DNA from 2 places in the Lactobacillus sp. ESL1191 genome. Region 1 is predicted to be linked to the other one. Evidence: riboswitches for the same ligand, from Rfam matches in the RefSeq annotation. Region 1 holds a riboswitch; the other holds the start of a gene.
The links. A riboswitch is a leader RNA that binds a small molecule or an ion and turns the genes downstream of it on or off. The one in region 1 is predicted to bind thiamine pyrophosphate.
Positions count from the first base shown of each region.

Region 2: linked by a shared signal. The riboswitch ahead of ACSYSN_RS01830 (ECF transporter S component) and the one ahead of thiM (hydroxyethylthiazole kinase) in region 1 are both predicted to bind thiamine pyrophosphate.

Region 1 is NZ_CP196365.1:1,464,112-1,479,684, reverse strand. It holds gene ACSYSN_RS07355 (LysR family transcriptional regulator) at 1-383, opposite strand, end outside; gene gap (type I glyceraldehyde-3-phosphate dehydrogenase) at 495-1,511, shown strand; gene thiE (thiamine phosphate synthase) at 1,600-2,256, opposite strand; gene thiD (bifunctional hydroxymethylpyrimidine kinase/phosphomethylpyrimidine kinase) at 2,268-3,071, opposite strand; gene thiM (hydroxyethylthiazole kinase) at 3,083-3,871, opposite strand; TPP riboswitch at 3,956-4,056, opposite strand; gene ACSYSN_RS07330 (beta-glucoside-specific PTS transporter subunit IIABC) at 4,245-6,131, opposite strand; gene tenA (thiaminase II) at 6,591-7,256, shown strand; gene ACSYSN_RS07320 (NAD(P)H-binding protein) at 7,430-8,053, opposite strand; gene ACSYSN_RS07315 (type 1 glutamine amidotransferase) at 8,204-8,875, opposite strand; gene thiD (bifunctional hydroxymethylpyrimidine kinase/phosphomethylpyrimidine kinase) at 8,940-9,692, opposite strand; gene glpK (glycerol kinase GlpK) at 9,886-11,397, shown strand; gene ACSYSN_RS07300 (tyrosine-protein phosphatase) at 11,426-12,199, shown strand; gene ACSYSN_RS07295 (hypothetical protein) at 12,262-12,855, opposite strand; gene ACSYSN_RS07290 (hypothetical protein) at 12,868-13,452, opposite strand; gene ACSYSN_RS07285 (P1 family peptidase) at 13,759-14,832, opposite strand; gene ACSYSN_RS07280 (class A sortase) at 14,856-15,573, opposite strand, start outside.
Region 2 is NZ_CP196365.1:318,938-334,510, reverse strand. It holds gene ACSYSN_RS01905 (PTS system mannose/fructose/sorbose family transporter subunit IID) at 1-526, opposite strand, end outside; gene ACSYSN_RS01900 (PTS mannose/fructose/sorbose/N-acetylgalactosamine transporter subunit IIC) at 507-1,334, opposite strand; gene ACSYSN_RS01895 (PTS sugar transporter subunit IIB) at 1,350-1,817, opposite strand; gene ACSYSN_RS01890 (GntR family transcriptional regulator) at 1,831-2,520, opposite strand; gene ACSYSN_RS01885 (GntR family transcriptional regulator) at 2,523-3,245, opposite strand; gene ACSYSN_RS01880 (MFS transporter) at 3,478-4,671, opposite strand; gene vprA (vinyl phenol reductase) at 4,671-6,122, opposite strand; gene ACSYSN_RS01870 (SDR family NAD(P)-dependent oxidoreductase) at 6,133-6,867, opposite strand; gene ACSYSN_RS01865 (FAD-binding protein) at 6,880-8,355, opposite strand; gene ACSYSN_RS01860 (LysR family transcriptional regulator) at 8,455-9,321, opposite strand; gene udk (uridine kinase) at 9,492-10,133, shown strand; gene ACSYSN_RS01850 (hypothetical protein) at 10,234-11,349, opposite strand; gene ACSYSN_RS01845 (ATP-binding cassette domain-containing protein) at 11,354-11,965, opposite strand; gene ACSYSN_RS01840 (hypothetical protein) at 11,962-13,155, opposite strand; gene ACSYSN_RS01835 (hypothetical protein) at 13,260-13,583, opposite strand; gene ACSYSN_RS01830 (ECF transporter S component) at 13,863-14,447, opposite strand; TPP riboswitch at 14,490-14,581, opposite strand; gene ACSYSN_RS01825 (M42 family metallopeptidase) at 14,656-15,573, opposite strand, start outside.

The sequences.
Region 1 (15,573 bases):
TTACGAGCCAGAATGTCTTGAAATTGATCAGTCTTTTTAATGGTTACATCATAATGGTCAAGTAGAAAGTTATCTTTCTGATTGAGTAGGTAGTCAAAGAGGAGTTCTGAAGAAAGCATTTGAGGCTGGCGGTCAGCTAGTTTGTCCTTGAGTGCGTCGAGATTGTGCAGGGCAGATACAGTAAATTTATAAACTTGCTCCCCATTTGTAGTTGGACGAATACCCGAATTGGATCTAATAAAGAGTGGAGTATTTAATTCCTTTTCCAACGCCTGCAAACGTGCAGTAAGGTTGGATTGGGAGTAACCTAGTTCTTTTGCAGCCTTGTTTAGCGACTGTGTTTCATAAATGGTTTGATAAATACTAAGGTCGTTAAAATTCATTTTTTCTCCTATCTTTAAAGATGATAACACAATCATGATTTTGAATTATGCACAACAGCTTGAAGGTCATATACTTGGCCTATCAATAAATATTAAAGGAGAAAAATAATGATGACAAAGAAAATAGGAATTAATGGTTTTGGCCGGATTGGTCGTTTAGCTTTACGGCGCATGTATGAAGTGGGTAATGACGATCTTGAACTTGTTGCCATCAATGATTTAACTTCACCAGCAATGCTTGCACATTTGTTAAAATATGATACCGCACATGGCAAGTTTGATCACGATGTTGAAGCGACTAAAGATGGTATTGTAATTGATGGCAAAAAAATTCCCGTTTATGCGGAGGCAGATGCACAGAATATTCCCTGGGTTCAAAATGATGGAGTAGAAGTAGTGTTAGAATGTACTGGTTTCTATACCTCTAAGGAACGGGCGCAAGCGCATTTGAAAGCTGGTGTAAAAAAAGTCCTCATTTCTGCTCCGGCCGGAAATATTAAGACGATTGTCTATAATGTCAATGATGACATTCTGGCTGCCGATGACCAGATTGTTTCAGCAGGGTCATGTACGACCAATTGTCTGGCTCCTCTTGCTAAGGCAATGAACGATGAGTTTGGTATCCAAACGGGAACAATGACGACTTTCCATGCTTATACGACATCGCAAATGTTACAAGATAGTCCAGATCGTAATGACAACATGCGTAATGCCCGCGCTGCTGCACAGAATATTATTCCGCATTCAACTGGTGCAGCTAAGGCTATTGGATTAGTAATTCCTGAATTGCAAGGTAAGCTGACGGGAATTGCTCAGCGGCTCCCAGTAATTACTGGTTCATTAACAGAATTAGTAGTCGTTTTGCAGCAGCCTGTGACGGTAAGTAGCTTTAATGACAGCATAAAAAAACACACCATTGATAACGTATCCTTTGGTTATAATGATGATGAAATTGTTTCGTCGGATATTATTGGTACAGAATTTGGCTCAATTTTTGACCCCACAATTACCCAGATTGCCAATGGTCCTGCGGGCAGTCAGGTTGTTAAGGCTTATGCCTGGTATGATAATGAATCAGGCTTTGTGGCACAAATGATTCGAACTTTAACCAAATTGGCTTGTTTATAAAAAGACTAAGCAAACGAGTCCAAAAGAACCCAGCTTTCAACTTGAAGCTGGGTTTTTGGTGTAAGTGTATTTAAGGACTTAAACGGAATTAGTTATTCCACGGAGCAGCGAGCATGGCCTGCACTGTTTGCTTGATGTTGGTGCTACTGGCAATCATCGAAATGACTGAGGCACCGGCTGCGCCGGTTTGCGCAATGGCAGGAAGGCTCTCTACGGTGATACCGCCAATGGCAACAATCGGCCGGTTCGTTTGTTCCACTAACTGGGTCAGGCCACTAAGGCCGATTTCGGGATCGGCGTCGTCTTTAGATTGGGTGGCAAAAATCGGCCCACTACCGTAATAATCGATGCCACCTATGTGGTCGCCTTGAATGATTTCAGCCGGGGTTGAACAAGAATAACCGACCATCATTTGCTCGTGAACTGCTGCGACAACCTGCTCGATGACCTCATCGCTTTGTCCCACGTGGATACCTTCGGCACCAATTGCTCGGGCTAAGTCTACGTCATCATCAACAAAGAAAGGCACGTGATATTGCTGGCAGAGCTCATGTAATTGGCGAGCCAGCGGTAGACGTGCTGCGGCCGCCAAAGTTGATCCGGGCCCCTTGTCACGAAATTGGTAGGCGGTAATACCAGCTTTTAAGGCTTCTTCAACTAGTCCTGGTAGTGTTTTGCCGGCAGGGACATCTTGAGATCCACAAATAAAGTAAGCGCGTAACAACTGGGAATTGAATTTTTGCATAGTTTCTCCTTTTACTTGGCCCAGTGGTTAAGTGGTCCATGCCCGTGGCCAACCTGGATAGTTTGCTCAATTGTCCGGCTGACGTATTTCTTGGCGCTTTCGATTGCATCTTGTAGATTGTGACCCAGAGCTAGCTGAGCAGTAATTGCCGCTGCTAGGGTATCACCGGTCCCATGTGTGCGTTCTGTTTGCTTGCGCGGACTGCTGACCCAAAAGCTTGAGCCATTGCTAAGCAGGGCATAATCCCGAACAGTGTTATGACTAGCGTGACCACCTTTAATTAAGACGTTTTGGGCGCCCAGCTCTTGCAGGCTGTGGGCTAGATCAGGATACTGGGCCTCACTTTCGGCTCTAAGTCCCGTTAGAACCTCTGCTTCGGGTAGATTAGGTGTCACTAGGTTGGCCAGCGGTAGCAGTTCGTCCTTGACCGTGGCTACTGCAGCTGGCTCCAATAATGGCGCGCCGCCCTTGGCTACCATCACTGGGTCAACGGTCACAGGTCCAAAATTGTATTTTTGCAGGTTGAGGGCAACTTGGTGGACATGATTAGCATCGCCCAGCATGCCGGTCTTGCACGCGCGAATCTTAAAGTCAGCGGCTAAAGCAGCAAACTGTTCATCCACCATGTCGAGTGGCATTAAGTAAGAGTCCTGCACGCCTAGTGTATTCTGAGCGGTCACAGCGACGACCACTGCGGTGCCAAAGACCCGCTGCATCTGAAAGGTTTTAAGATCTGCCATGATGCCGGCACCACCACCTGAATCAGTGCCAGCAATAGTAAGCACTTGGGGAAAGGAATTGACTTGGTCATTCATGATAATTCTCCTTAATCAAAACGTGCGATTTGGTCAAAGTCAGTGGTTTGAAGCTTATTTAGGTAGTCCATCAAATGACTTCCAAAAGTTCCAGGACCCAGAGTTGGTTGATCTAGGGCTAATTTTTCGCCGGTAGCGGCAAAAATCAATGTGGCCGCTTGTGCTGCTGCATAGGGGTCGTCACAGACGGCCGCAAAGGCTGCGACAATACTGGACAGCATATCCCCGGAACCAACATGAGCTTGAAAGAGCGGAGTACCATTATAGATGTGTGCAACTGTTTTACCGTCACTGATTGTATCAGTGGCCCCACTGACAATGACCACAGAGTGGAACTTAGTCGCCGTTTGCTTAGTAATTTGGTCCAGGTTGCCAGAACCGGTTCCTGCATCGATTCCGTGGGCCTTCCAGTCAAAGCTCCCAAGAGCAGCGATTTCGCCTGCATTGCCGCGAATAATGCTGACTGGGAATGATTCTAGTAGGTCCAGGGCAGTTTCTAAACGGTAGTGAACAGCACCAACAGCAACGGGATCAAGCACCACGGGCTTGTGGAACTGGTTGGCCAGGGTCCCAATAGTGCGCATTTGGATAACCTGTTCTTTAGTTAGTGTACCCAAGTTTATGGTCACACTACCGGCCATCTTGACCATTTCCTCAGCTTCAGCGACTTCTTTACTCATGATGGGGGATGCCCCAATTGCATTTAGGGCGTTGGCGACGTCTTGAACGGTAACGAAATTGGCCACGTTTAAAACTACGGGATTTTGTCCGCGTACCTTATTAAGCATATCTATCTGCATATTTTTTCTCCTTGAAAAAGCAGAGAAGTACCCAAACCTAGCTTCAAGCAAATAAAAAAGCTTTGACACATTGGTGTCAAAGCATAATCGTATTTGACACGTTCCTACGCAAGAATTAGCTTACAGGTTCAAAGGGTCTGAACTTAACTTTCATCTCAGCCTAAAAGGCACCCCTCGTGTTAACACTTTCATTATAACGACTTTGAAAGCGGTTGGCAACAACTAGGTTGGGTTACTGCTTTTCATAGGCTACTGCCAATCACAAAAGGACTAACTCCTGATGTGCAGCAGGAGTTAGTCCTCAGTTAAAACTTATTAAGTTGTTCTAATTTTGCAGTTCACATTTATCAAAATGTACTTTCTGGCTAAAACTTTATTCCAAATCTAACAATAGCTCGTTTTGCTTAACTTCATTTTTAGCCATTACGTTAACTTCATGATAATTTTTGCTATTAGTGACGACAATTGGAGTGGTTGTTTTTAAGCCAGCTGCTTTAATTTCTTTGATGTTAAATTTAACCAGTGGTTGGCCAGCCTTAACCTGGTCATCTTTCTTCACCAGCGTTTCGAAGCCTTTGCCATCCATTTGAACGGTATCCATGCCAATGTGAATTAAAAGTTCGGCACCATTATCGGTTAATAAGCCAATCGCATGACCGGTTGGAAAGACCATTTGAACTGTGGCATCAGCTGGTGCCACAACTTCACCTACACTAGGTTCAATCGCAACACCCTTACCCATCGCACCAGAAGAAAAGACTTCATCTTTAATATCTGTTAACGGAATAACCTGGCCAGTTAAGGGACTTACTAAAGTTTCTGCTCTAGTTTGTAGCGTTGCTTTTGCTTGTCCACTAGTTTTTGTTTGTGGTGCTGCGGCAGCAACAGCTGCTGTTTGAGGCTGATCGTTAATGCCGCCCCATAGCAAAGTGAAAATGGTGGCCAAAACAAAGGCTACAACGTCACCGATTAAAGAGATGCCAAAACCTTTACTAATAAAGGTTGGAATCGTTAAAACGCTGACTAAGCCAACCGTATTAGCATGAACGCCAGAAGCGGCCACAATTGCACCGCCAATACCACCCGCAATCGTTGCGCAGTAGAAAGGCTTTTTCATTTTTAAAGTGATACCGTAAACAGTTGGTTCAGTAATTCCGAAAATTGAGGTAATAGTGTTTGAACCTGCTAAACCCTTCATTTTTTCATCTTTAGTTTTTAAAAAGACGGCGAAGGCAGCACCAGCTTGGGCTAAAACAGCAGGTAATAGAATTGGAACTAACGGGTCATAACCCCATTTAGTCAAATTGTTCATCATGACTGGTACAAATGCCCAGTGGACCCCAAAAATCACGAAGACTTCCCAGAAACCGCCTAAAACGAAACCGGAGATAATTCTGGTATTCTTGTATAAGAAGAGCACCAGGTTGGCTAGGGCATTACTGATAGCAGTACTAATCGGTCCTACTACGATAAAAGTTAAGGGCACTAAAATCATTAATACGCAGAGTGGGGTCAAAATATTGCGCACCGATTCATGCCAAAACTTGTTAAATAGTGGTTCTAAATATTTTTGTAAGAAAACAACCAACAAGATGGGAATTACCGTACTGGTATAAGTGGTTGGAATAATTGGAATCCCAAAAAAGTTAATGGCGGTTTTGGCGGAAGTAAGTGCAACCATTGTTGGATATACTAGCGCCGCAGCGATTGAAACCGTAACAAACTGGTTGACCTTCAACTGCTTTGCGGCAGTAAATGCTAAAACAATTGGCAGGAAGTAGAAAATGCCGTCAGCGGCTGCGTACCAAACCTGGTAAGCACCAGTATTTGGCGTCATCCAATGTAGAACGACAAACAGCGAAAGTAAGCCCTTTAAGATACCGGCACCGGCCATTGCACCTAAAAATGGCGTAAACGATCCGGAAATAAAACTGACAAAAGCATCAAAGGCGCCTTTAGCAGTCAATTTCTTTTTATCTCCGGCAACAGTTTCTGCTTCATCACCGGCACCAAGCCGTGGCACCTGGGCGATCAGCGCATCGTAAACCTCGCCTACGTTGTTACCAATTACAACTTGGTATTGTCCACCGGCCTGCACCACCGTAACGACACCATCCAAGGCCTCAATAGCTGCCTTATTAGCTTTACTTTCGTCTTTTAAAATAAATCTAAGTCTAGTTGCACAATGCCAGGCGGTCTTAATATTTTGTTCTCCCCCAACATTTTCCAAAATTTGCTTGCTTAATTCTTCGTAAGCCATTTTTTCCTCCTAAATAATAAAAACCCGTCAAAGCAAAAGACTAAAATTTGCAATAAATCCTAGCAATCACAATTAACGGGTTAATGCCTGATCGAATCAGTAACACACCAAATTAATGATTATTCACTTATGTGGCAAGGGGTCACATGCCATTTTGTAAAAATCTGCTCTCCGTTACCTGTAGTTCCTAATCACCACTCATTCTGATTAAGGCAAAGAAAAAACCTACCTTCTGGAAGTACTCGTACATCAAAAGATAGGTTAATGCCCAAATTTAATCGGTAACACACCTTTTATACTAGATATTATAGGTCTTGCTGTAAACGTTGTCAACAATGAATTTGGACGGTAAAATTTGAACTATTCCTTGTTGTAGTCGAGTTAAATGCGCTAGCAGTCAAAGATTGCCCCAAAAGGCAGACTGGCGTAAACTGAAGCCATTAGGAGCAAGGAGAAAAGATGATGGCAGAATTTACGGACCAATTACAGGCGGCGACTAGTAGTTTATGGCAAAAAAGCCAGGATCACCCCTTTGTCAAAGAGTTAGCGAGCGGGGAACTGCCACTGGAGAAGTTTCGTTTTTATTTGTTGCAGGATCGGTATTATTTAGACGAGTTCACCAAGTTCCACCAACTAATTGCGGCAACGGCTGAGGACCAGCAGTTAGCTGACTTCGTGCGGGCACGAGCCCAGGACTTAAGGGATACGGAAATCAAGGTACGTGAACAATTTTTTCAAGAATTAGCAATCACGTCGGAAGAAGTATTAAAGACACCGATTGCGCCGACGGCCTATGCTTATGTTAATCACTTGTATCAAACTTTAGCAACGGCTGGTCTTGGTCCGGCAGTGGCGGCCATCGTACCTTGTTATTGGCTCTATCAGGAGATTGGTAAATCGCTGGCTGACACTAATTCACCTGTTACTTATTATCAGGAATGGATTGATACCTATGAAGCTGACTGGTATCAAGTTAACGTGGCCAAGGTGTTGGCCCTGACCAACCAGCTGGCCGACCAGGCAACAAAACATGAGCGGCAAGGGATGCAGGACGCCTTCATTCGCAGCAGCTACTATGAATTGCAGTTTTGGCAAATGGCCTATGAAGAAGAGGACTGGAACTAACACCTGAAAAGTAATGTGCTGATACAAATACAAGAGCCCCTCAGCCTGTTAGTAGCTGAAGTGACCAGATTAAGTCCCTTTGATATAGTTGCTTAGAAGATGGCAAATTATTAAGTTAAAGCATAAAACACCAAAAGACCGCAACCCACTAATGTTGAATTGCGGTCTTTTGACTAAATTTGCGCTAGCGCTTCATCAATCGGAATAGTTCCTTCATGCATGGGGATTACTTTGTTAATCAAGTTGTCGTGGTCTGGAATTGCAGCAAGGACACGGGCAACATCGCTAATTGAATTATTACCAGCTGCTTGAACATTTAGGGCAACTGTCCCAGTTGCCGGTGTTTCGGTAAGACTACCCGGCTGTAAGATGGTGTAATCCAAGTCGGTTTGATGGATTAGCCAGTTGTCGGCCAAGTACTTGCCTAAGTAGTATTCACGGATAGTATTCTCCTCCCAAAAGCTTGGGTTTAAAGAACCATAACCACTAAGCATGATATAGCGGCTAATATGGTTGAGTTGCGCCGCTTGCATCGTTTTAATGGCACCGTAGGTATCAATCTCTAAGACGTCGCTGCCGCGGGATCCGGCGACAAAGTAAAGGGCATCTTGCTGACCAATTTTGTCTGCGATTTCGTCAGCCGGTGCGTGGAGGTCGAGTGGTACTTTCGTCAGTTGCAATTCCTTGAGGGAGTCAAAGTGACGGGCACCAGCAGTAACTTGATGGCCGCGTTTAACTAATGCTTGACATAATTCTTGGCCTACCCGGCCGCTAGCCCCAACTACAAAAACTTTCATAAGATCTCCTTTGACTATAGTCAAATCATGGAATATTTACTTTACTATAACAGCTTATCGTAATGGTTGCTTACTTAAGGATTCCCCAAAACTGTCAAAAAAGCGGAAACAGCCGCCTCTAAAGTTGACTATTTCCGCTTAGTTTCATACTTACTTGGTGCTAATCCGTTCTTCATGCCAGGACAAGATCATCTTGCTGATGGCAGTAGCCACGTTGCGGTTTTTAAGGAGCGGCCCATGCGAATAAGTTCCGATGAAATTGCGGTAGCGTAGTCCCTCAACTCCATCTTGCGGGTTATTGCCGTAGCCTGCAATCATCTTGCCCAGCGGTTCCAATAAGTCTTGGTCGTCGAAGTAGGTCTGGCCAGAGTGATTTTCAAAGGCCGTGACTTCGCCCCATTCACTCAGATAGCGAGTGTCTCCAATCATCCGCTTGTCGGCCTTGAAGACTGTATGGAAGGGCAGGATGTCTAAACCCTTAATGGTAACCCCGGAGTTGGTCTTGTAATATGTGCCTACCAGTTGGTAGCCACCGCAAACACCAAGCATTGGTCGACCTGCCTTGATGTAGGCGCTCAAGGTTTCCTTGTGGCGCGGCAAGTCTTTTGCTACCACGGTTTGTTCAAAGTCTTGGCCGCCTCCGAAGAAGACAAAGTCATAATCAAAGGCGTTAAACGGGTCGCCCAAAGAAATATTGGCAACCTGACTTGAATAGCCCTGTTTTTTTAGCCAAAACTGAATAATCTTGACATCACCGGAATCGCCGTAAGTATTCATTAGATCTTCGTATAAGTAAGCAATTTTAATTGTCTTGTCTGCCATTATGCACCTGCCTCTAATATCTTGTTAAAGTATAGCTTAAAGGTTGGCCATGGGCAAAAGATAATTATTTTGTATCTTGCTGAGCGGCAAAATGGTTAATTGGGCCATACATAGACCCAACTTCAATCGGATGGGCAATGGCCTCATACGTGAACTTCTTGGCAATCTTGATACTATCGATAATTGTGTTCCCCTTGGCCAGCTCAGCTGCAATCACGGCTGATAAGGTATCACCGGTGCCGTTGATGCGGTCGGTGTTAATGAAAGGCTTAGTAAATTCATAAAATTGACCATCTGCTGCTAGCAGGATATCGGTTACCTGATTTTGGGTTTTGTCGTCATGGCGGCCCTTCATCAGCACGTTTTTAGCCCCCATGGCCTGCAACTTCTTAGCCCCCTGGTGAATTTCGTCCTTGTCAATGAGTTCGAGGCCGGTTAACTTTTGTTGCTCATAGAAATTCGGCGTGATGATGTCGGCTAGGGGCAGTAAGTCATCCAAAAAGGCCTGGTAGGCATCGTCATCGAGCAACGTATCGCCATGCTTGGTCATGATGACCGGATCAAGGACAATCTTGCCCATCTGGTACTTTTGTAGGTTGCTAGCAACACAGGCAATTACCTCTTGGTTGGCTAGCATTCCGGTCTTCAGTGCGTTGATTTTGAAGTCCTCGTTGAGTACGTCGAATTGTTTTTGAATAAAGGGGATTGGCATTACCTCTTGAGCAAAGATGCCGGTTGTATTGCCAGCAACAGCAGCGGTTAGCAGGCCCATTCCGTAAACTTGTCGGGCATAAAATGAATGTAGGTCAGCCGTCATGCCAGCGCTGCCGTCACTGTCATTGCCGGCAATTGTCAAGGCAATAATTTCTTTTTTCACTAATAGTCCTCCTTTTAAGGTATACATTATGCCTTAGTATAACGTAAATAAGTGCAATGAGATAATTATTTCTTGTAAAAGTAGGGCTAAATAGTAAAATTATTATGAATCGCTTTCTTAGAAGGGAAACATTATGGCGAAAAACTACATTATGGCAATTGACGAGGGGACTACCTCTACGCGGGCAATGATCATTGATCATCAAGGCCACAAGGTTGCCTCAGCCCAACGGGAATTTCCGCAGTATTTCCCTGAGCCGGGCTGGGTTGAGCACAGGGCCGAAGAGATTTGGCACGCAGTTCAAACCACTATTGCTAATGCAATTATTAATTCAGGTATTCGTCCTGAGCAGATCCAAGGGATCGGCATTACCAACCAACGAGAAACAACCGTCATCTGGGATAAGAAAACGGGTAAACCGATTTATAATGCAATTGTTTGGCAGTCCCGGCAAACGACAGATCTGGCTGAGCAACTTAAGGCGGCCGGTCATAGCGACCTGATCCATAAAAAAACGGGCTTGATCATCGACCCGTATTTTAGTGCGACCAAGATTCGCTGGATTTTAGACCATGTTGAGGGCGCGCAAGAGCGAGCTGAGCAGGGTGAACTGCTCTTTGGGACAATTGACAGCTGGCTACTATGGAAGTTAACTGACGGTGAGGTCCACGTTACGGACTACACCAATGCTTCAAGAACAATGCTCTTTAATATTCATGAGCTAAAGTGGGATGAAGATATCCTCAACTTGCTCAATATTCCGGCGCAAATGCTACCAGAGGTTAAGTCCAGTTCGGAAGTCTATGGTTATACCAGAGCCTATACCTTTTTTGGGGGAAAAGTACCTATTTGCGGTATTGCGGGCGATCAGCAAGCAGCCTTGGTTGGCCAGCTTGCGCTGAAGAAGGGCATGGTCAAAAACACTTATGGAACAGGTTCTTTCATTGTAATGAACACTGGCGAGGAGCCGACCGAATCGGACAACAACCTATTAACTACGATTGCTTACGGCATTAACGGTCATATTTCTTATGCGCTTGAGGGGTCAATCTTTGTCTCAGGTAGTGCTGTGCAGTGGTTGCGTGATTCGATGCAGATGATCAAAACAGCCGCAGAATCGGAAAGGGCTGCCGCCGCGTCCAAGTCTGCAGACGAGGTCTTTGTTGTTCCTGCTTTTACCGGACTGGGTGCACCGTATTGGGACTCAGAAGCGCGAGGGGCGGTTTTTGGGATTACCCGCGGCACAAGTAAGAATGACTTCATCAAGGCCACGTTGCAGTCTCTGGCCTATCAAACGCGGGATGTAGTTGACACGATGCAAGACGATTCAGGTATTAAAATTCCGACCTTGCGGGTTGATGGTGGTGCGTCCAACAATGATTATCTGTTGCAGTTTCAAGCCGATATTTTAGGAATTAAAATCGAGCGGTCAAAAACACTCGAGACGACCTCAATGGGTGCAGCCTTTTTGGCCGGACTAGCGACCGGCTACTGGAAAAATGTTGACGAGTTAAAAGATATTTTTGTAATTGGTAAGACCTTTGAGAGCAAGATGGGTTCAGCCGAGCGTGACCACCTGTACCAAGGTTGGAAAAGCGCAGTCAAGGCAACCCAATTATTTGCCCGCGACCAGACCGATAAGTGAGATAATAAAAGTATGAGGGGTGAGTAAGATGGCACATGATCGCATTGTTAAGATGGACGGTCCGCTAAACTTTAGGGATGTTGGCGGCTACCAGAATGAAGCTGGTCAGGCAGTTAAGTGGAATAAGATTTACCGGTCAGATTCACTCAGTAGACTAACGTCAACTGACCAGGATAAGCTAGTAGAGCTCCGGGTTACAGTTGATTGTGACTTGCGCTCGCAATATGAAAAACACTCTGCGCCTGATATGCTCTGGCCTGATGCTCGCCTCGTTGATGTGCCAGTCTACTCCGAAAAGGCGGATGATAGTCAAAACGACCACCGGATATACCGTTTGATCCACCATATTCCAGACTTAAGCGGTAACTTTATTGGGCGCATCTACCAACAGACCCTGCTTAACTCCCACAGTCGAAAGATGTTCGCGGAGATTTTTACCGAATTGCTGAATTTGCCGCAAGATCAGGCCTTAGTCTATCACTGCAGCGCCGGTAAAGATCGGACGGGGATGGTTTCGGCCTTAATCTTGATGGCCCTGGGCGTGGATGATGATACGATTGCTAGGGACTATTTGCTAACTAATAAGCTCTATGACTTTGCAGCCTCCCGCCAGTTGCCGAGCAATGATGAAATTTCCCGAATGATTGCGCAGATGAACCTTACTAGAGGTGAGGGGGACGCTATTCTTGGTATTACGGAGACCATCCGTGGCGGTTGGGGCGACTTTGCGAGTTTCTTTACCAAGACTCTGGGCTTTAGCACGGAAGATTTAGCTAAATTGCGCCAGCTGTATTTGGAATAATTAAAGCGTAATAATTAAAAAAGAAAGACTGCAGTTGCAGTCTTTCTTTCGCTATGCTGAAGTTAATCAGTTAGCAACTTCTGTTTGACATATTGTTGGTAAAGATAATTTTCCCGGTTGACAATATCTAACGTTTGAATGGTGTCAATTTCAAGTTGAGGGTCGGAGCTCTCCTCCGTCCATCCATGGTCTTTGCCATACTCTTTTTGGTCAATAGTTATTTGATCAGAATCAACAGCAACGATTTTACCGTTTTCGATGTAGTCATCTTCTGAGGCTTCAATCGTAACATAAAAGTTGTGGTCACGGCAGTATTCTAGAATTGTATAAATGTTGTCCTTAGGCACAGTATCATACACCTTTTGTAAATTTAGCGGATCGAACTGGTTGTGCGCTTTGAGATAGTCAACATAAAAAGTAAATAATTTGGTAGAACGATTAGCGCATTTGATATATTCAATTTCATCTTTTTTGTAGAGAACATAGCTATCTACACTACCATAATCGCAATTAATGATTTGGAAAATATAGTATTGATCGAGTTCAGCAAGCAGATAACCATGCATACAGGTGCCATTTGTATCAAATTTGCCATAGACTTCTAAGAGAATATCCTTATTTAAGTAGGTATTCCAATCTTTTCTCATAATTTTCAAGCTAATTCACCTCTATTTCTGCTTGAGATATTGCTGGTAAAGGTAGTTATCCCTGCAAACAAGGTTAATTTTTTGGATATCAGCAATCTTAATCGGGTTTGTCCGCGGCACTACTGTAGCGTTCATTTCGTAATCTTCAAAGTATTCAGCTTGGTCGATGGAAACGGCTTGGTCACTGACCGCTATAATCCGGCCAACTTCTAGAAAATCATTTTCAGCTTCCGCAATCGTAACGTAAAAATTGTGATCACGACAGTATTCCAAAATAGCTATCAGGCTCTTTTGAGGAAGACGATTGTAGACGGTTTGCAGGTTTAGTTGGTCAAATTGGTTAATTTTTTGTAAGTAATTAACGTAAAAAGCGCATGTCTTAAGATGGCGGTCATCACATTCGATTTTGGAAATTTCAGCCTTTTTATGGAGGCTATAACTATCTAAGCAGCCATCTCTATCGATCTCTTGAAAGATATAATACTCTCCTAGATTGGCAAGCAGATACCCAACTGCAAATGACTCGTTAGTGGTGAATTTTTCATAAATTCCCAATAAAGTTTTTTTGTTCAGGTAGTCATTCCAGTTTTCTGGCTTAATTATCATCTTTAATGCTCCTTTGCTTGTGCATAGTGGTTAGGTTGACGATAGAGGCTCAAGTTCTACAGTAAAGTTAATTTAGTGTAGCAGCGCTGTGACTTTAGGCTAGCCAAATAAGCTGTCTAAAAGTACAGCTTTTGAGCAAGATAATTAAGGGAAACTATGTTAGACCAAATATTTTAATATCGTTTTTCATGATATTACTCCTGGTTGAAATTGTTGATATGATAGTTCGATCATAACATAAGCACATAAATTTTAATATTATTTTTTAACTAAAAACCGCCAAATCGAAATTTAGCGGTTTAGTGTTTAAAGACCTAGCTGCTGGCGTAAAGTTAGGGCGTCAGGATCATTACCTAGACTGCTTAAGGCCGCTGGTAAACCTAAGATGGGCTTACCATCACGGTCTGGTGTGGTCTGACCATGAGTCAAGGAACTCAAAATGGCTTCGTTGACAATATCGACGGTGATGCGGAAGTAACGGTCAATCTGGTCATCGGTAATAGCCTGAATTGTAGTTAGCTCGTGTTCAGGGAAGTGGCTGACCCGGTTGGCAGTTGAGAAGGCGAGGGTAATTTCACCACTACCATTTCCGCTAAAGGAGCCAGAGCGGGTAATACCGATGCTGGAGCGCTTGGCCAACCGTTTTAACTGCCGTGAGTTAAAGGGAATATCGGTGGCAATAATGGTAATAATGCTCCCCTTTTCCTTACTTGCTTGGATTTGCTGAAACTTTTTACCGATTGGCCGGCCGTAGATGTTCAAGTCTTGGCTCAAACCGAAGTTGGACATGACCAAGGCGCCCATGGTGAAAGTCTGACCATCGATTAGGACTTGGCGTGAAGCTGAACCGATTCCGCCCTTAAGCTGGTAGCAGCGCATGCCGGTGCCACCGCCCACACCTCCTTCGGCAAATTTGGTGCTAGCATTAACAAAAGCCGCGTCGACGTCTGCTTCGGTTACACCTAGGTCACGGAGATGGTTGATACTACTGTCATTGCATTCCATGATCAGTGGATTAACACTACCCGTTGAAAGGCCAATTTCGGGGTTTTCAGCCAGCATTCTTTTGACTAAAGCCATTGAAGCGGTGCCGACACTCAGAGTGTTGGTTAATACCAGCGGAGTTTCAATCGTCCCCAATTCCTCGACTTGGACCAGACCGGTGCTTTTGCCGAAGCCGTTGATGACGTGGGCTGCAGCTGGCATTTTTTCACGAAAGATGTTGTCCTGACAAGGCTTAATCACGGTCACACCGGTTCTCAGGCGGTCGGTGACAATGGTTTTGTGGCCGACCGTGATACCAGCAACGTCGGTGATTAGGTTATTTGGTCCGGTTGGTGCATCGCTAAGTGCGAATAATAGTGGTTTGTGCAGTCCCATTTTTCTACCTCTTTTTTTAAAAATTAAGCTTGATGTGATGACGATGATTTGCCTCGCGGTCGCCAAATGCGTACGATCCGCCAGCAAAGCAGTAGCAGGAAAATAACGGTGAAGCCCATAATTAACTTGCTAATCAGGTTCGTATTTTGGAAAAACTGGGGTCGGGCGGCAGACCGCACGCGGTTAAGCACCTGGGCTCCTTTTTTGGCAGGGATAATTGTACGTTTTTTCTTGTTAATTAGCTGCATCTTATCAGTTAGTTCCATGGCCTGCAAGTTTTTCTTTGTAGCTTTGACCTGGCTAATCAGGTCGCCCTGAACAACTGTCCGGTGTTCGCCGTAGCCGTATTTAGAAGTATTAAAGTCAGAGCAGGTAATTAAGGTTATCATGCTCTTTTCTTTAACATTATTTTCAACCTCGACTTGATTAGGTTTGATGGCAAAAGAAATCCGGTTGATCTGGTAAGCATAGATGTGATGCAGATCAGTTACGTAGATTCGGTCGCCACGTTTAGCCAGGTGCAGATTATCTAAGACTGCAGGACCATGAGCGCCCATATAGTGGCCAGCCAAAACGTAGTTGTTGCCCCCGCCCATTACCCGGTCGGGCAGACAAGTAACAACGCCATAGGCCAAATTTTGGTTTTGGTCGCCATAACCAGCAAAAAGGGGGTTATGAATGTTGACCGCAGGAATTGCCAGGCGGCCAATGGCATAGGCTTTTTGCCGTTTGGCTTGCAAA
Region 2 (15,573 bases), 430 kb from region 1:
CTTTGTCGATGAAGGAAGAACCAATATTATAGCCCACGAATAAGCCGTAATACCGAGCCAGCAAGGCCGGTATATTGAAAATCAGCAAAAACAGAATTGGCCCCAGGATATTCCCTTGTAGCGCTAAGGAAGTACCAATCCCCGTTGCAATAACACGTAAGGTTCCCCAGAAGAAAGAATCACCAATTCCACTCAAGGGCCCCATCAAAGCAACTTTAATACTGTTGATTGAGTCAGCATCAAAATCCGGATCAAGTTCATTCTGCTCTTCCATTGCAATCGAAATGCCCAACGGAAAAGTACTTAGCCACGGCGTTACATTATAAAATTCAAGGTGACGTTGATAGGCCGCTGTTAATTTTTCTTTGTTATTACCGTATATTTTTCGCAAAGCTGGAATCATTGAATAGGCATAACCCAAGTTCATTTGCCGCTCATAGTTCCAGGCCCATTCCATCGTAAACGAACGCCAGAAAGTTTTCATTAAATCCTTTCGGGTAAGTAACTTAGAATTCTTCATCTTCATAATCAATGCCTCCTTGACCAGTATTCACTTCTGTTTTGTTCGTACCTGATACTCCATTTACTATCGGCTTACCCTTAAAAGCTGAATAACCGGTTAAAATCAGGGCTAGACAAGCTCCAAAAATAGCAACTCCGGTAACAGACAGCTTGAGGTAAACTGCTAAGGCAAAACCAATAATAAAGAAGGTGACATTATTTTTGTTAATCATCATCTTCATCAAGAGCGCAAATCCATAGGCCGGCAACAAACCGGTGGCAATCCCTAACCCATTAATCACAAATTGCGGAATCACACCTAGGATGCCCTTAATTACTGGACTTCCTAATACATAAGAAATACCAACGACCAGTCCAATTGGTAAGTTAACCGATAAAAAACCACCCAGGACATTCATTCGACTTACTCCACTGCCATCGCCTGCTGCGGCATACTTATCGGCATGGTGTACAAAGTATGGCAAAATAAAAATAAAGCAAAGGTTTTTAATCACTAGTACTAACGACGCAATTGGAATACCTAAAGTTAAGGCAACTGCTGTACTCTTACCTGCTCCAATCGCAAAGGCAGTTCCTAATACACTACCAGAGATAATCTCTGGTGGAATCGCAGCGCCAATTGAGAACGACCCCACAAAGGCCAGTTCCAGCGTTGCACCCATGATAATTCCCTGCTGCAAGTTTCCTAATACCAGCCCAGTTAACGTACACGTTACTAGCGGTCTTGATAACATCGATGACCCTAAAAAGTACTCACCATTTCCCATCATCGCAATTAAAGCTAAAATAATTGCGGTTAAATAAACATTCATAACTCAGCTCCCATTTTATTTATGAAATTCTTGCCGCTCTTCGCTCGGAACCTGCTGAATCCAAACATCAACGCCTGTTTCCTGCAATTCAGCTAATTGATTGGCTTCTGCAGCAGTCAAATTAATTGTTTTAGAATAATTCTTAGTTCCTTCACGGGGCTTAGTACCACCTAGGTTTATACCCTTAATTTCATCTGTAGTACCTTTAAGCAATTTAACTGCATCTGCAACTGACTCTACAACAACCAACATCTTATACTTATCTGTCACACCAGAATTAATTGCCTTAATACTGTCAGCGACAGATTTCATGACCAATTTGGCATTTTCCGGTTTGGCTAACCTGATAGCCGATTTACGAAAATCATCCTTAGCGACATCATCGTTTACCACGAAGATCGTATTAACATCCAAACTATTAAACCAGGAAACAGCCACCTGACCGTGAACAAGACGGTGATCCACTCTGACAAGTTTAATCATTATTTTTCCTCCATTAACTAAAATCAATTGAGTACTTAGTAGTTAAAGCATCTTGTAGCCTGTACTCAACAGCTACAATTTTGCCCTCTTTAGTTGAAAAAAGGTTCGTTATTTTAAAGACCGGTCCCTGTTCCGCCACACCAAGTTGCTTACTAAGCTCATCTGTTGCCTTGATTAATTGAAAATCTTGAAAAACATCTGCTGGCTTTAACTTGCCCGCGTTAACTACCTCAATTATTGGCGTAACCTTTAAACAAGCAGGATCAAAATCAGGGAATTGGTCTAAAGGCAACAATAATCTTTCACTGGTTAACTTTCCTGCAATTGCCGTTAAGAAAGAAATATCATACAAAAGATCATTAGTGTTGATCTTAAACAGATCAGCATAATATGGGCCCACTAGTCTTAGATAACTATCTTTAAATTTCACCCGATCCGAAGATTCAAGGTATGGCGGTTTAATGATGCCCGTCATCTCTAAGATGTTTTGTTTTGAAATCGTTGGTGCAACGAAAATACCACTTCCTTTTTTGCGCACAACCTGGTTTTCTGCCACCAACTGGTCAATTGCCTTACGAACCGTTGTACGACTAACCTGATAAATGTGTTGAAGTTCTATTTCCGTTGGCAACGTACTGCCAGGAGGATACTCTTTTGCCTTTATCTTTCGGTTCAAGTCGGTATATATTTCTTTAAATAACATGATTAATCCTCGCGGTAATCATAAATACTATTAGCCTTAAAATGATACTTAAAGCGACTCCCAATCAAATATTGGTCTGTAGTTTCCAAAGGGGTATCATCTGATTGGTAGTTGTAGCTTTGTACTTGATATAAGGGCGTTCCTTCCTGCACTGTTAAAATTTCACTAGTTCTTTGATCGGCTAAAACACAGGTAATCGTTTCTTGCCCGTACGCTGGCTTGATTCCGTATTGCTGGTTCAGAAATTCATATAAGGGACGATCAGTAAAGTCCGTTGTGGCCAATTTGGCAAATCGACTTTGATCAAAATAAGCTATCTCATACGTCAACGGAACACCAGCAGTTAGTCTGACCCGGCTAATTTTGATTAATTGCTCAACCTCAGCACCGAAAAACTTCCTTAAGACTGGTGTGGGCGAAATAAGTTCGGTTGATAAATGCCTTATTGTTACGGACTTAGTTTTCAATTCGGCAGTCATTGACTCCATACCAAGCATGTTAATATCAATTTTGGAATTAGCAGCTATGCCCGTGCGCTCTTTAACTGCAACCTGGTCCTCACTCTTTAGCCATTCTAGTGCGTGCATAACGGCGTTGCGACTAATATTAAGCTGCTCTGCAACTTCCCTTTGTGACGGCAATACCTTGCTTTTATGGTTGAACTTAATTAGTTGTTCTAAATATTCCTGCGCTTGGATTGCAGCTGATCTTTCCTTATATTCCATGGTCTCGCTTTAATTGGTTCTTTAAAATAATTATATGGTTCTTTTTTAAGATAATAGTCGTTTAAATTAGCTAAAATAAACATTAATTAGTGATAAATTTTATTTTTTTGGTACCAGATTAATAGTAATCGCTTTCATTTAATATGTCAATCTTTTTATAAACATTTCCTTAAATACAAAAAAACGTTTTTGCTTTAAGCAAAAACGGAATTTTTTAAAACAACTATTCTTTTTAACCTAATGAGTGCTCGACCAACCTCGCTTGAAACTTTACTAGCAAACAAAGACAGCCAATTACAATGGCTAAAATGCCACTAGCAGAAAAAACATTCAGGCCAACATTTTTTACAATATTAGTTAATGGATTAATAACCAAGGGGCTAATTACACCGCCAATTGAGTATATCGCAACATAAACTCCCAGTGCCATTGAAACACTATGATCATCAACCACAATCGAAATCAGATACGGGAACTGTCCCATCGCAATACTCATCGCCGCACCAACTAAGAAACTGCCCACAAAGACAATTAATAGTGAATGAAACAGACCAATTAGTAAGTAGGCCAGCCCGTATAGTAGGAATGAAAGAGCAATTGATGAAAATTTGCATTTTTTACCAATGAAACCAACTAGCAAACCGCACAGCATTCCACCAACTAGTGAGATTGTTGAAGTAAGTGCAGCTTGTGAAGTAGCACCTAGATTTTCCTCTACTACAAACAAAGAAATATTGTTGTTTAAGACATTATTCAACAACATAGTTAGAAAGGCCCAAAATGCGCAATAAAAGACATATTTATTTAGTTTTATTTTACTTGTGGCAGAACTTTTACTACCCTGGTTCAGCTCTTTCGGATTGAATGGGAGCAAGACCAAGACGACTAACAAAATCAATAGTGAAAATAGGTAAATCCAATAGTTATTAATCCAGCTACTCATTGCTGCTAACTGGCCACCACCCATAATGAAAACAACTCCACCAATATTGATAAACGTGGTCGAAAGGCCCATCGTCGCTGCCCGTTCCTCTTTTGGTAAAATTTGTGAGATCAGTACCTGAGTTAGATTAGTACAAGCACCCTGACCCAGTCCAACCAAGCAAGAGCAAAAAATCAAAAAAGGAAAGGAATGATGAAAAGCCAATGGTAGCAACCCACCTACCATGACTAACAGAATTGAAAAGATAGTTAACGTTTTCAGGTTTATCTTACTTGCTGTTAACTTGCCAATGATAATCCCGGCTACCATCATAAATAAGTTAGGTAAGGAAGTCAGCATTTGTACACTAGTATTATTTAGCGCAAATGTTTTGGCAATTGCCGCATATGACGGTGTGATGGCTAAGGCAGCCATACCAATCATGCTGACTGCCAAAACACCAGTCCTAGTTTTGACAACGTATGCTTTATTTACTGTTCCCATTAAAGTTGCCTCACCGTTTTACCAATATGTTGCACTGCATTACGACCCGAAAAAATAGCATAACCGGCTGTACTACCTGGCAGCGTGACCGCATAAGTATCCCCAACCAACATTCCGGCAGCATCGTTACCGGCAGCATACAAACCATCAAGCGGATAACCATAGCTGTTCAGTACCCGGTTGTCGTCGTCTACTCGAATGCCTCCAATAGCACAAGCCATACCAACACCGAGTTCAACTGCATAGTAGGGACCAGTTCTAAGCGGTGTCAAATATTGTTCAGCCTTACCAAAGTCAGTATCTTGCTGCTCCTGGGACAAACGATTATAGCGCTTAATTGTGGCTTGCAGAGCTGGTAGACTGAGCTTTTCAGCTAATTCAGACAGCGAATCCGCCTTAGTCAGGTACTTTTCTTTATTGGTTAAATCACGCTCAATTTCCTCTTTTAAATGTACAAACTTATCTGGCGAAACAGGCGAATTTCCTACTTCTTTAAAAAGACCAACATTTGTTAAGTGATCAATTGCAGCCTGATCCAAAATTGAAAAAGTGCGAGACTGAGTCAATATGGCGCTACCAGCATGACACATATTGTCATTAACGTCCTCATTAACAAAACGTTCACCACGCTCATTAACCCACAAGATTGCTTCTTGCGTAGCAGCCGCCGCCAATTGCGCCGGCATGTGAACATAAGCGGGCCTGGTCTGGTCCAGAATTGCACCGCCGCCATACTGGATTGCGCCCATTTGATAGTGTTCGGCACCAGCCTGCCAAGCAAGTTTCATACCATCACCCGTTGATTTGCCATCACTAACTGACAATAAGCGGGCCGTAAAGGGGATCCGTTGCTTAACTAATTCTAGATTATCAACGTACCCTCCTGTTGTCAGAATCACTTTGCTTACAGCAACTTCTCTTTCTTGCCCCGTGGCCTCACTTTGCATTAAGAGCCCGGCAATGTGCCCATTTTCTTGCAAGATCTTTTGTGCACTGACACTGGTGACGATTTCCGCACCTAAATCCTGGGCTTTTTGCAATAACTTTTGAACCACTGCATGACCACCACCAGCAAAAGTATGGATAGTTGGCCAACTTTTTCCCTGTGGTCCTACCTTACTAAACTCAACCCCCAAGTCGTGAAGCCAGTCAATCGCCTGACCGCTTTGGCTAATATACTTGCTTAAGTGCGGTGCACTGGCCTCATAGTGGGAATAATTTAGTTCGTCTTGTAGAAGTTCAATTGGATCTATCTTAATACCTTGTTTTTTTTGTAAAAAACTATCAACTCCCATCGCGCCTTCGACGTAGTTACCATCACCGCCAATTGTCCGACCTTTTTCCAAAACTAATGTGCGCAAATGCTGTTCACCAGCACTAACTGCAGCCGCCAAGCCAGCAAGGCCAGCACCAACAATTACCAAATCGTATTTTGTTTGTTGAGGAAACATCAGGGACCTCCTACTTCAAACCAACAGACACCCCACCATCACTTAGAATGGTTTGGCCTGTCATAAAAGTAGCCTGACTTGCAACAAAAACAAAGACTTTGGCAACTTCAGCCGCCGTTTCAGCCCGTTTCATTGGCACAGTTGGCAAAATCTTGTCTAGAAAGCCACCTTCGTTTAATGGCGTCTTAGTGAGACCTGGTGCTACACTGTTAACCCGAATATGCTTGTCCGCATAGTCGATAGCAGCCGCTTGAGTCATTCCGATAATACCATTTTTGGCCGCATTGTATGCACCCATTCCACCTGGGTTGTAAATACTACCTAGAGCGCTCGTGTTTACAATCGAACCGTAACCTTGCTTTAAGAAGAGTTTGATCTCTTCCCGCATGCACAAGAAGGTACCACGCAAATCCAGGTTAACCGTTTTATCAAAGTCTTCATCAGTTAGTTCTGCAAATGGCTTTAAAACTCCCCCACCCGCATTGTTCATTACATAATCAATCTTGCCAAAATCAGCAACAATTTTATTTAGTCCATTTTTGATACTTTCTGTCTCCATGACATTTAAGACTAAGCCGGTAATCCTACCACCGTACTGGTCGTTCAACTTGGCTGCAATTGTTATCACCTCGTCGTTATAGTCCGTTAACACCACGTCACTACCTTGCTTAGCAAATTCTTCGCTAATTGCCAAACCGATTCCTTGGGCAGCGCCTGTAATCACTGCAACTTTTCCTTTTAACATCTTTTTGTCCTCTCAGTTCAAACTTTTAACTGCTTCTTCGGCTGCAATCCAACCCGATACAAAGGCAAAACCGTTGGCAATCCCTTCGTAACTCGGATAACCATCTGAGTATAAACCGTTAACATTATTACCAACAATGTAGATATCCTTAATTGGTCGACCATTTTCTTTTACGGGTTGACAGTTACGGTCAACGTTCACACCATCCAGTGTCCCTAAGATTGCACAGTGTTCAACAATGGCATAGTATGGACCCTCATGAATACCAAATAATAGCTCTTTTGTCGGTTTGAGAAAAGTCTGGTCATCTTTTTGGTCAACGGCCTCGTTATAGGCAGCGACGCTCCTGCTTAGTGATTTCACTGGTAAGTCTAGTTTTTGAGCCAGTTCCTCCAAGCTAGCAGCCTTGACCACCTCACCAGTTACAACAGCCTGGTCGAAGTCCTGCTGAATATGTGGCAGTGGCCCAACCGTCGTGCTTGGTTCTTCACCCACTTCACAAAACTGCCGCTCAAATGTATCTTCAAGGTCAACCTTAGACCTAGCAAAGGTATCAAGCGTTGGCTGATCGAGTAGTACGTAGTATTTACCCTGCACATTATGTGCAGCATTACCCCACATTGCAAAGTCATAAACAACATCCTCATTAACAAAACGATTAGCAGTTTGATCAAGCCATAAGAGTGGCAGGTTTGTTAATGCTTCAACTGCACTGTTACGTTTCATCGGATTAATGTTTCTGCTTGGAGCACAGCCATGAGCAAACAACGCTGGACTATGACGCCAGTCGCCGCCCAACTCATGAACTAGCCTAATGCCTGTTCCATCAGACTTTCGTTCACCCAGATTCAGCAGTTCAGCAGCATCTGAGTATCTGGCTTTGAGCATCTCCTCATTGCCACAGTATCCACCATCTGCAAAAATAACTTTTTTAGCTTCAATTCTGGTCCGCTGACCGTTCTTATCCTCAGCAATTACGGCCTTTAAGCCGTTAGCATAATCCAGGTCGACCGCTGCCGTTTCCAACATTACCTTGTTACCAGCTGCTTCAAAAGTTGCCGGCAATTTATCCCAGTTGGCCATCTTTTCACTGAAGTTATTGAACTTGTGATAAACTTCTGGATCATCCAAATGGGCTCTTTGTTCACTTTGTTCCACTGTTACCGGCAAGCCCATCTTAGCCAGGCGGTCAATATTTGCACCCGATCGTTTCAAAAAACGAGCTAATAGTTCGCCATTAACAAAGTAGTGACTATAAGCTGTTAAATCGCTAAAAGCTTCACGGTACCCATATTCAACCTTGCGGTCTTTCTGCTCATTCGAATCAATCGCAAAAACCCCATGAGCACCAAACTTTCCAGCACCTCCTACTTTGTTACCTTTTTCTAAGAGCACAAACGGAATCTTTTGCTGATAAAGTTCAAAACTGGCAGAAATGCCTGATGAACCTGACCCAACAACAACAACACTAGTAGAGATAGAATCCACTGTAATTTTCCTTTCTTTAATCTTGTGATTTTCATTACAATTGAATTCTAAAACACTTTACAAGAAAGCGCTAACACATTAAAGTTGCTGGCAACAACTTTAAGTTATCGCCCGTTTAATAATTTTTCTAAAATCTTCCGAAACAGAACTAGACATTCCAAGCACAATTTTAAAAGCTTGCTTCAAGTGAGCTGGTGAACAGCGGTACACATTCGTGCATTGAATAGGAAGAATAAATGAATCTGGGATTAGTGCTATCCCACCCTTAAAATTGACATTGAGGGCGGCGGCAGCAAAGTTATTTACTTCTTCGATTTGTTGATACGCCCAGTCGTTTTGCTGATAGCTTTCTAACATTGCCCGTTGAATGTTCATAATTCCTGTCGAATTCCAATTTTCCAGATAAATCGTACTCGTTCTTGCAAGACCTTTAACATCTTCGTTTCGATCAGCAAGTTCATGCTGATTTAGTATTACGTCAAATCCAATTGTTCTTAAAGGCAGACAAGCAATCTTCGTGTTGCCCGCAAAAGCTAGTTCAAAACCAACCAAAAGATCAAAATTACCATTAATCAATCGCCGGATACCCATATCAATATTTTCTTCATCAAAATTAAATTCGTACTCCTGAGGCAGTTTTGCCACTAACCTGGCTGCCTCATTTTCAAATCCAGGCAAAAAATGTACCCGTAGGATCCGCTTAGGATCAAAGTTGGGATGATGCCAAATCTCGCTATATAAGTTAACCACCTCAACGGCACGCCAGTAAAATTCCTCTCCTACCGGGGTTAGAGCAAATTTTCCGTTAGAGCGGTTAATTAGTTTTTGACCGAGGTCGCTTTCAAGCTTCTTAATGGCCGAACTTACAGCAGTTTCAGAAACATAATTCCGTTTAGCCGCAGAAATAAAGCCATGTGTCTGAACCACATCAATAAAATATTTAACTGGCATTAGATTATAATTCATTTTTTCCACCTAGTTGATAACTCAAGTTATTGTTCTCACAAATTAATGATATAAAAAATATGATGAAGGTTAAACCCTAAATCCTAATTAACAAATTACTTTTTACCCTATACGTTGGTAATTAGTGGGAAAGTAAAGTAAAATGTTTATTGATAAAAAGGAGTGTCAACATGTCTAAACTCGAAAAACCGGTCGTGATCGGTATTACCGGTGGTTCTGGTAGTGGTAAAACCACCATTGCCCGCAAAATAGTTGAGCAAATGCAAGAAAATGAACACGTTTTAATCATGACGCAGGATTCCTATTACAAGGATAACACTGGCATCCCGATGAACATCCGAATGAATATCAATTACGATCATCCAGATGCGTTTGATGTAGAGCTACTTAAGCAGCAGCTGAGATCATTACTTGAATATCAAGCTATTGAAATGCCGGTTTACGACTTCAAAAAGCACACTAGAAGCACCGACACTATTCACGTTGAACCTGCCGAGATAATCATTTTAGAAGGAATTTTAGTTTTAGCTAGCGCAGATATTCGCAATTTGATGGACATTAAAGTCTACGTTGACACCGATGACGATATTCGCTTTATTAGGCGGCTCGAACGTGATATTAAAGAACGGGGGCGGTCGCTTGATTCGGTCATTGAACAATATCTTGGCACCGTCAAGCCAATGTATCATCAGTTTATCGAACCAACCAAGCGCTATGCCGATATTATCATCCCCGAAGGCGGTGCCAACGATGTGGCCATCGATATGTTGACCACTAAAGTACATGCCGTTTTAAGCGAAAACATTAAGTAAACCGGCACGCAAAGAGCTCTGAAAGTCAACAGCTTTCAGGGCTCTTTTCATTATATATTGCTAAATTTAATAATTGCACCTACAAATATGCTGTTAATTACTAGTTTATATGCTTAACAATTCGACTTTCAACTTTAGGCCACACTAGATTTAAGATTGCCAGTATAGCAATCGCGCTGACCAAAACTTGACAACCAACAGCAAAGTTAATCTGTGGATCTTCTAAATTCGTTCCCCACTTACCTGTCACCACCTGGGCAGAGAAGAGATAAGTTGATGGCAAATATCGTACTATTGAAGTTTGTAAATGGCCCACCTCTTTTGACGCCGATTGCAAAATCAGGGGTAAAATAGCGCCACCCAAAAGTAGAACTAGCGCTAAGAAGAGGCAGCTTAGCTGATTACGTGTAACTTGCGCCAAAAATAGAATTAAGAACACGATGAAAATTCCTACCAAAGCAGTTAAAGTTAATGTCTGCGCCAGCCAATGAGATAATGGTAAATACTGGGCTTGCAACTTAGGTAGCATAACACCAGATATAGGATAAGCAAGTGAACCAGGGCCAAAAAGTAGACTGCTAACGCCAAAAATAAGCAATCCAACTACTAACGTTAAACCACTGGCTACTAAAAGACCCAGAATCAGGTCCAGAGCCAAAATATTTCTACTGGGTAGTATATTATCACGATTTAACTGGTCAACGTACTTGGCTGCAAATAAATTACTCAAAACAAAACAAAGCATTACAGTGATCAAAGCAGGTAAATAGCCTTCCAGCAACTTGAATAGAAATAAAAACCCACGCTTAGGCCTTTGCTCGTCTTCTTCAGGTACGTTTGCCCGCAAAAGAGCTTGCAAACGGTGGTTTTTTTGTAAAGTATCTTGCCTATACTTTTCTCCGCCAATTTTTATCCCTGCCACTTGCTCCCTATTCCGCTTAATCATCATTCGGTAGACCAGCTGCCAGTTTCTTTGGTTCAAAGCTGTTAAGATAGCACGATCTTTTTTAACTTGCTTGTTATCTCCGGACAGTTTGGACTGGACCTGTTTCTTACGATCTAGTTCCCGAGTTACTTCTGTTCTAATCGAAGATTGGTCGCCGCTAACAGCATTATAAGTCAAAACAAGTCCGGCACCTAACAGCACCACGCTCAGAATAAGCCAAGTCAAGCTACTCTTGATAACCTTCTTAAACTGCAACTTGAAATAGGCCATAATCTTACCCCCTAATCAACTGACGATGGTCCAAGGTCACCGTTTCATCGACAATATTCTCCACTTCGTCTTGGTAGTGTGAAGCCATAATAATTAACTTCCTTTGATAAGCACAGGCTGACAACTCTTGATATAGTACTTGCCGGCTATCTGCATCCAAACCATTGTTGATTTCATCCATCAACAAGTACTTAGCATCGCTTACCCTATAAAGAGCAACCAAAAGCTTCTGCTTCATCCCTAGTGAATACTTCCTGATAGGAGTTTTAATGTAGCTGCCCATCTCCCAGCGCTCAATTGCCGAATTCAAATCTTGCTCTGATTGCCATTCACTTTTAACAAATTTCAAGTAATCCAGTCCCGAGAGATTCTTGTCAAACCAGTCAGACGTTTCCAAATAAAAAACCTGCTGCTTAACCTGAGCAAACTTTTGACCATCAAACAAAACTTGACCAGAGTTGGGGGCAATTAAGTTAACCATCGTTCGCAAGACACTTGTTTTGCCAGTGCCGTTGAGGGCATGCAACAGATAGATTGACCCCTCCTGAAAAGAAAAATTGGCATCTTTAAGAATTGGTTCGCGCAGCGTCAGACTTAAATCTTTTATTTCAATCATTTTATTTTCCTCCCTGCTTGAATTCTCTTAGCAAGCAGCTGGTTTAAAAATAACAGTACCGCTGTTCCTATTATTAAAACAATTAGCCCATTGCTAAAGTTGACTTGCGGATAAGTAACAAGTTGACTTTCGTCTGTGAACACGTAGGCATTACTGATACCAAACATGCCGTCTACTGGCTGTAAGGCAAAGAAGTAGCTCGTGGGTAAAAATTGCGCAAGATTACGGACAGCAACCACATATTGGGGTAATATCATGCCACCACCCAGTAAAAGTACAGCAGCAAATAAAGCCAGCAGGCGATTTTTAAGCAGCTGTACGATAAGTAGGACGGCCCCAGTAATAAAGGCAAAACTTAAGAACGCTATGCCTAAAATCGGCAAAAAGAGCTGATACATCGGCGTAAAAGTGTATTCCTTAGCGCCTGGATTCATCCCCGTAATCGGATAATTCAAGTTGCCAGTTCCAAAAAAGATACTGGGAAGAAGAAAAACCAATAAGAAGATCAAGAGAAAATAAGCAAAAGTAATCATTAATCCTGTAGTAAATTCGGTAAAGACAAGTTGCTTTTGGGGTAATAAATTACCCAATCTCATTCGTTCATAATAACCAGCTGAATATAGCTTAGTTAAAATAAAAATCGCCGCCAAAATAGTAAGTGGGGGCAAAACTTCTTGCATCATAAAAAGGACAAAGAAGCCGCCCTGAATAGGGAAATGTTCATTTTCCATGGCCAAATGTTGCTTAGCTAGAAGCTGCAATTGACATAAATCTCGCTTTAACAAAGCTAGTGAATAATCACTACCATTATTACGCTTAGCATCATTTAACCCAGATTTTGCTTGCTTAATCAAGATCGCATAGGCGCGCTGCCAGTCCTTGGTCTCAAGTGACTTAATCAGCGTCTGGTTTTCCCTAGCTAAAGTCTGATTTTCTTTAAGATCTTTGTGAAGCTGTTGCTTATTTTTCTTTTCGACTTTGCCCTTTTTTAGTTCTTTTTGATAATACTTGATGTTGCCCTTTTGGATAGCCAAGTTATTCCGGGCTGTAACAAGTTCATGACTATCTGACTTATTAAGATGATAATTTTGTTTCCAAAAATAGAAGCAGCTCAATAGAATGGCCAATAGGCTAAGCCAAGTGAATTTGCTTTTGAGCGTCCGTTTAAACTGCAATTTGAAATACGACATCTGGGCCACTTCCTTATTAGATTAACAAAGAGCTGCTAGATGATTTTAAATCTAACAGCTCCAATTGCTTTAAATACTAAAAATTAACCTATACCGACCCTAACCTAATATCCTCCCGAATAAGAATATACACGGTTCCAGGTACCTTTACCGCCTCGATAGCTGACAAAATAATCGTTATAGCCAGTTTGCCGCGCTGATGGTGGCACCAAAATAAAATTGTACGCACGTTTATTAAATTGTCCTCTAGCAGTAGCATAAGTATCATATGTATAGGACTTAATCGCTTGAACTCTAGGAGCCGTAGCATAAGTTTCTTGTCCATTTTTTGATTGATTTATCGTATCAGCCATGACATTGACCGAACCAGCAAGACCTAAAACTAAACTTGAGGCAACGATTATCCGTTTTAAAACATTCTTTTTCATAATGTCCTCCTTAATAACCTGATTTTTAAACAAATAACAGATAAGCGCTTTCGTGTTATGAATTTATATTATATAATTTAATCATTTTTGTCAATTAAAAATTTAATTTTATCATTTTAAAATATTTTATTTTTCATATTTAAGTCTTTGCTTTACTAGATACTTGATCCAGCAAAAATTTTAATTAATTTCATTTCATAAGTAAAAAGTCTGCTAAATCAACGTTTTACCGTGATTTATCAGACTTTTTGTCTAAACTATTATTTTTATCCTAGGCCTTTATTCACTAGCAATTTTGGGCTTCAGCGCCTGGTCAAACAAGTTAGTAATTAACTTAACCAAGATCCCGTCAAACACAATGGCAGAAATCATGGTTGCGACAAACATCGCCACTTGTAACTGAAGACTAAACTTACTCCAACCGTATAAAAAATACGTCGGAATGAAAGTTCCAAGTCCAGCAAAGAAGGCGCCGGTTAAGACACTCTGCCAAGAAAATTGCTGGTAGCGACGCTTGCGCGGAAAGAAGCCGATTTCATTACTAGCTCCTTGTATCAGGCCTTGTAAAACCGTAATCGCACCCCACTGGCCGCCAATCGCCATCTCGACAATTGCTGCTAGCGCTTCACCAACCATTCCTGAACCAGGGGTCGGCACAAAATACATCGCTAAAGGTCCAGCCAGTAGCCAAAGACCGGTAAAGATCGCATCGGTTACCGGAGCAAAACCGGTTGGCAAAAGAGCCAGCTTGATCAAGTTGAAGGCCCAATTGAAGCCATAAGTGTAGATTACGCCCATAATTATGCCGATTAATGCAATCAGAATAACCGCTTTAACATTCCATTTTGATGATCTGGTAAACATAAAAATACTCCTAACTTAGTTATTTCATTAGGAGTACGCATTTATCGATCATAAACACTTCCCTTACGCAGGTATTGTCCTGTTCAGGTTCAGAGGGTATTTCTCAGCTAATTGACGCACCCCTAGTGACTTTTAATTATTTACTTAGTATATCACATACCAGACAAGATGACTGCCCAAATTGACCGGTTAGCCGTTATTAACTAATTTAGAATTCAGTAAAACTGGCCAACTTTTCCGCAGTTAAATCGCGAATAAGCGCAACCGCCAGCTCAACAGCAGCCCTGAAGTCTTGGTAGGCACTAAAACAATATGGTGAATGTTCATAGCGCACAGGTATCCCAATCACAATGGTCGGCGCCCCGTTTTCATAGTAGATAGCTGCCCCATCTTGTCCACCCCCAGTACGAACTGAACGCGTATACGGGATGTGATTTTGATCGGCCAAGTCGCAGGCATACTGTTGAAATTTTGGATTCGGTAAAAAGGAAGTATCCATATCCCGTAGCATGGGGCCCCGCTTTAAGCCAGTTTGTGACAACCATTCAGGAGTAAAGGTATCATCTGCTGGGCATGATTCCAGCACAATGGCGAGGTCCGGCTTAACCGCCCTAGCAGTGACATACGCACCGCGCAAGCCTACTTCTTCTTGACTGGAAAGAGCGCCAACCAGGTTAAAGTTGGTTTCTTCACCTTTTAACTGATCAAGAATTGCAACCATGGCAGCTGCTCCAAAGCGGTCGTCAAAGTCCTTACCAAAGAACAAACCCGACTTTTCATTATATTCGCACTCGACATCAACAAAGATCGGACAACCTGTATCAATCTGGTAGTCGTTAATAGTTTCCGCCCGCGAACTTGACCCAACGTCAATCGACATGTCTGCAACATCAGGCACATTATTGCGCTCCGCTTCAGTCATAAAGTGAGGTGGCTTGGTAGCAACAACACCTGGTACATAGTCACCCTGGCGGTTTCTAACTTTGACCCGCAAGGCTGGAATATTGTACTTAACCCAGCCGCCCAGCGGAACAAACTTGATCATCCCATTGGGCCTGACCGCCTGCGTGATGAAGCCGACGGCATCAGAGTGCGCATCAAGCTGAATAAGCGGGCGCCCCGCCTG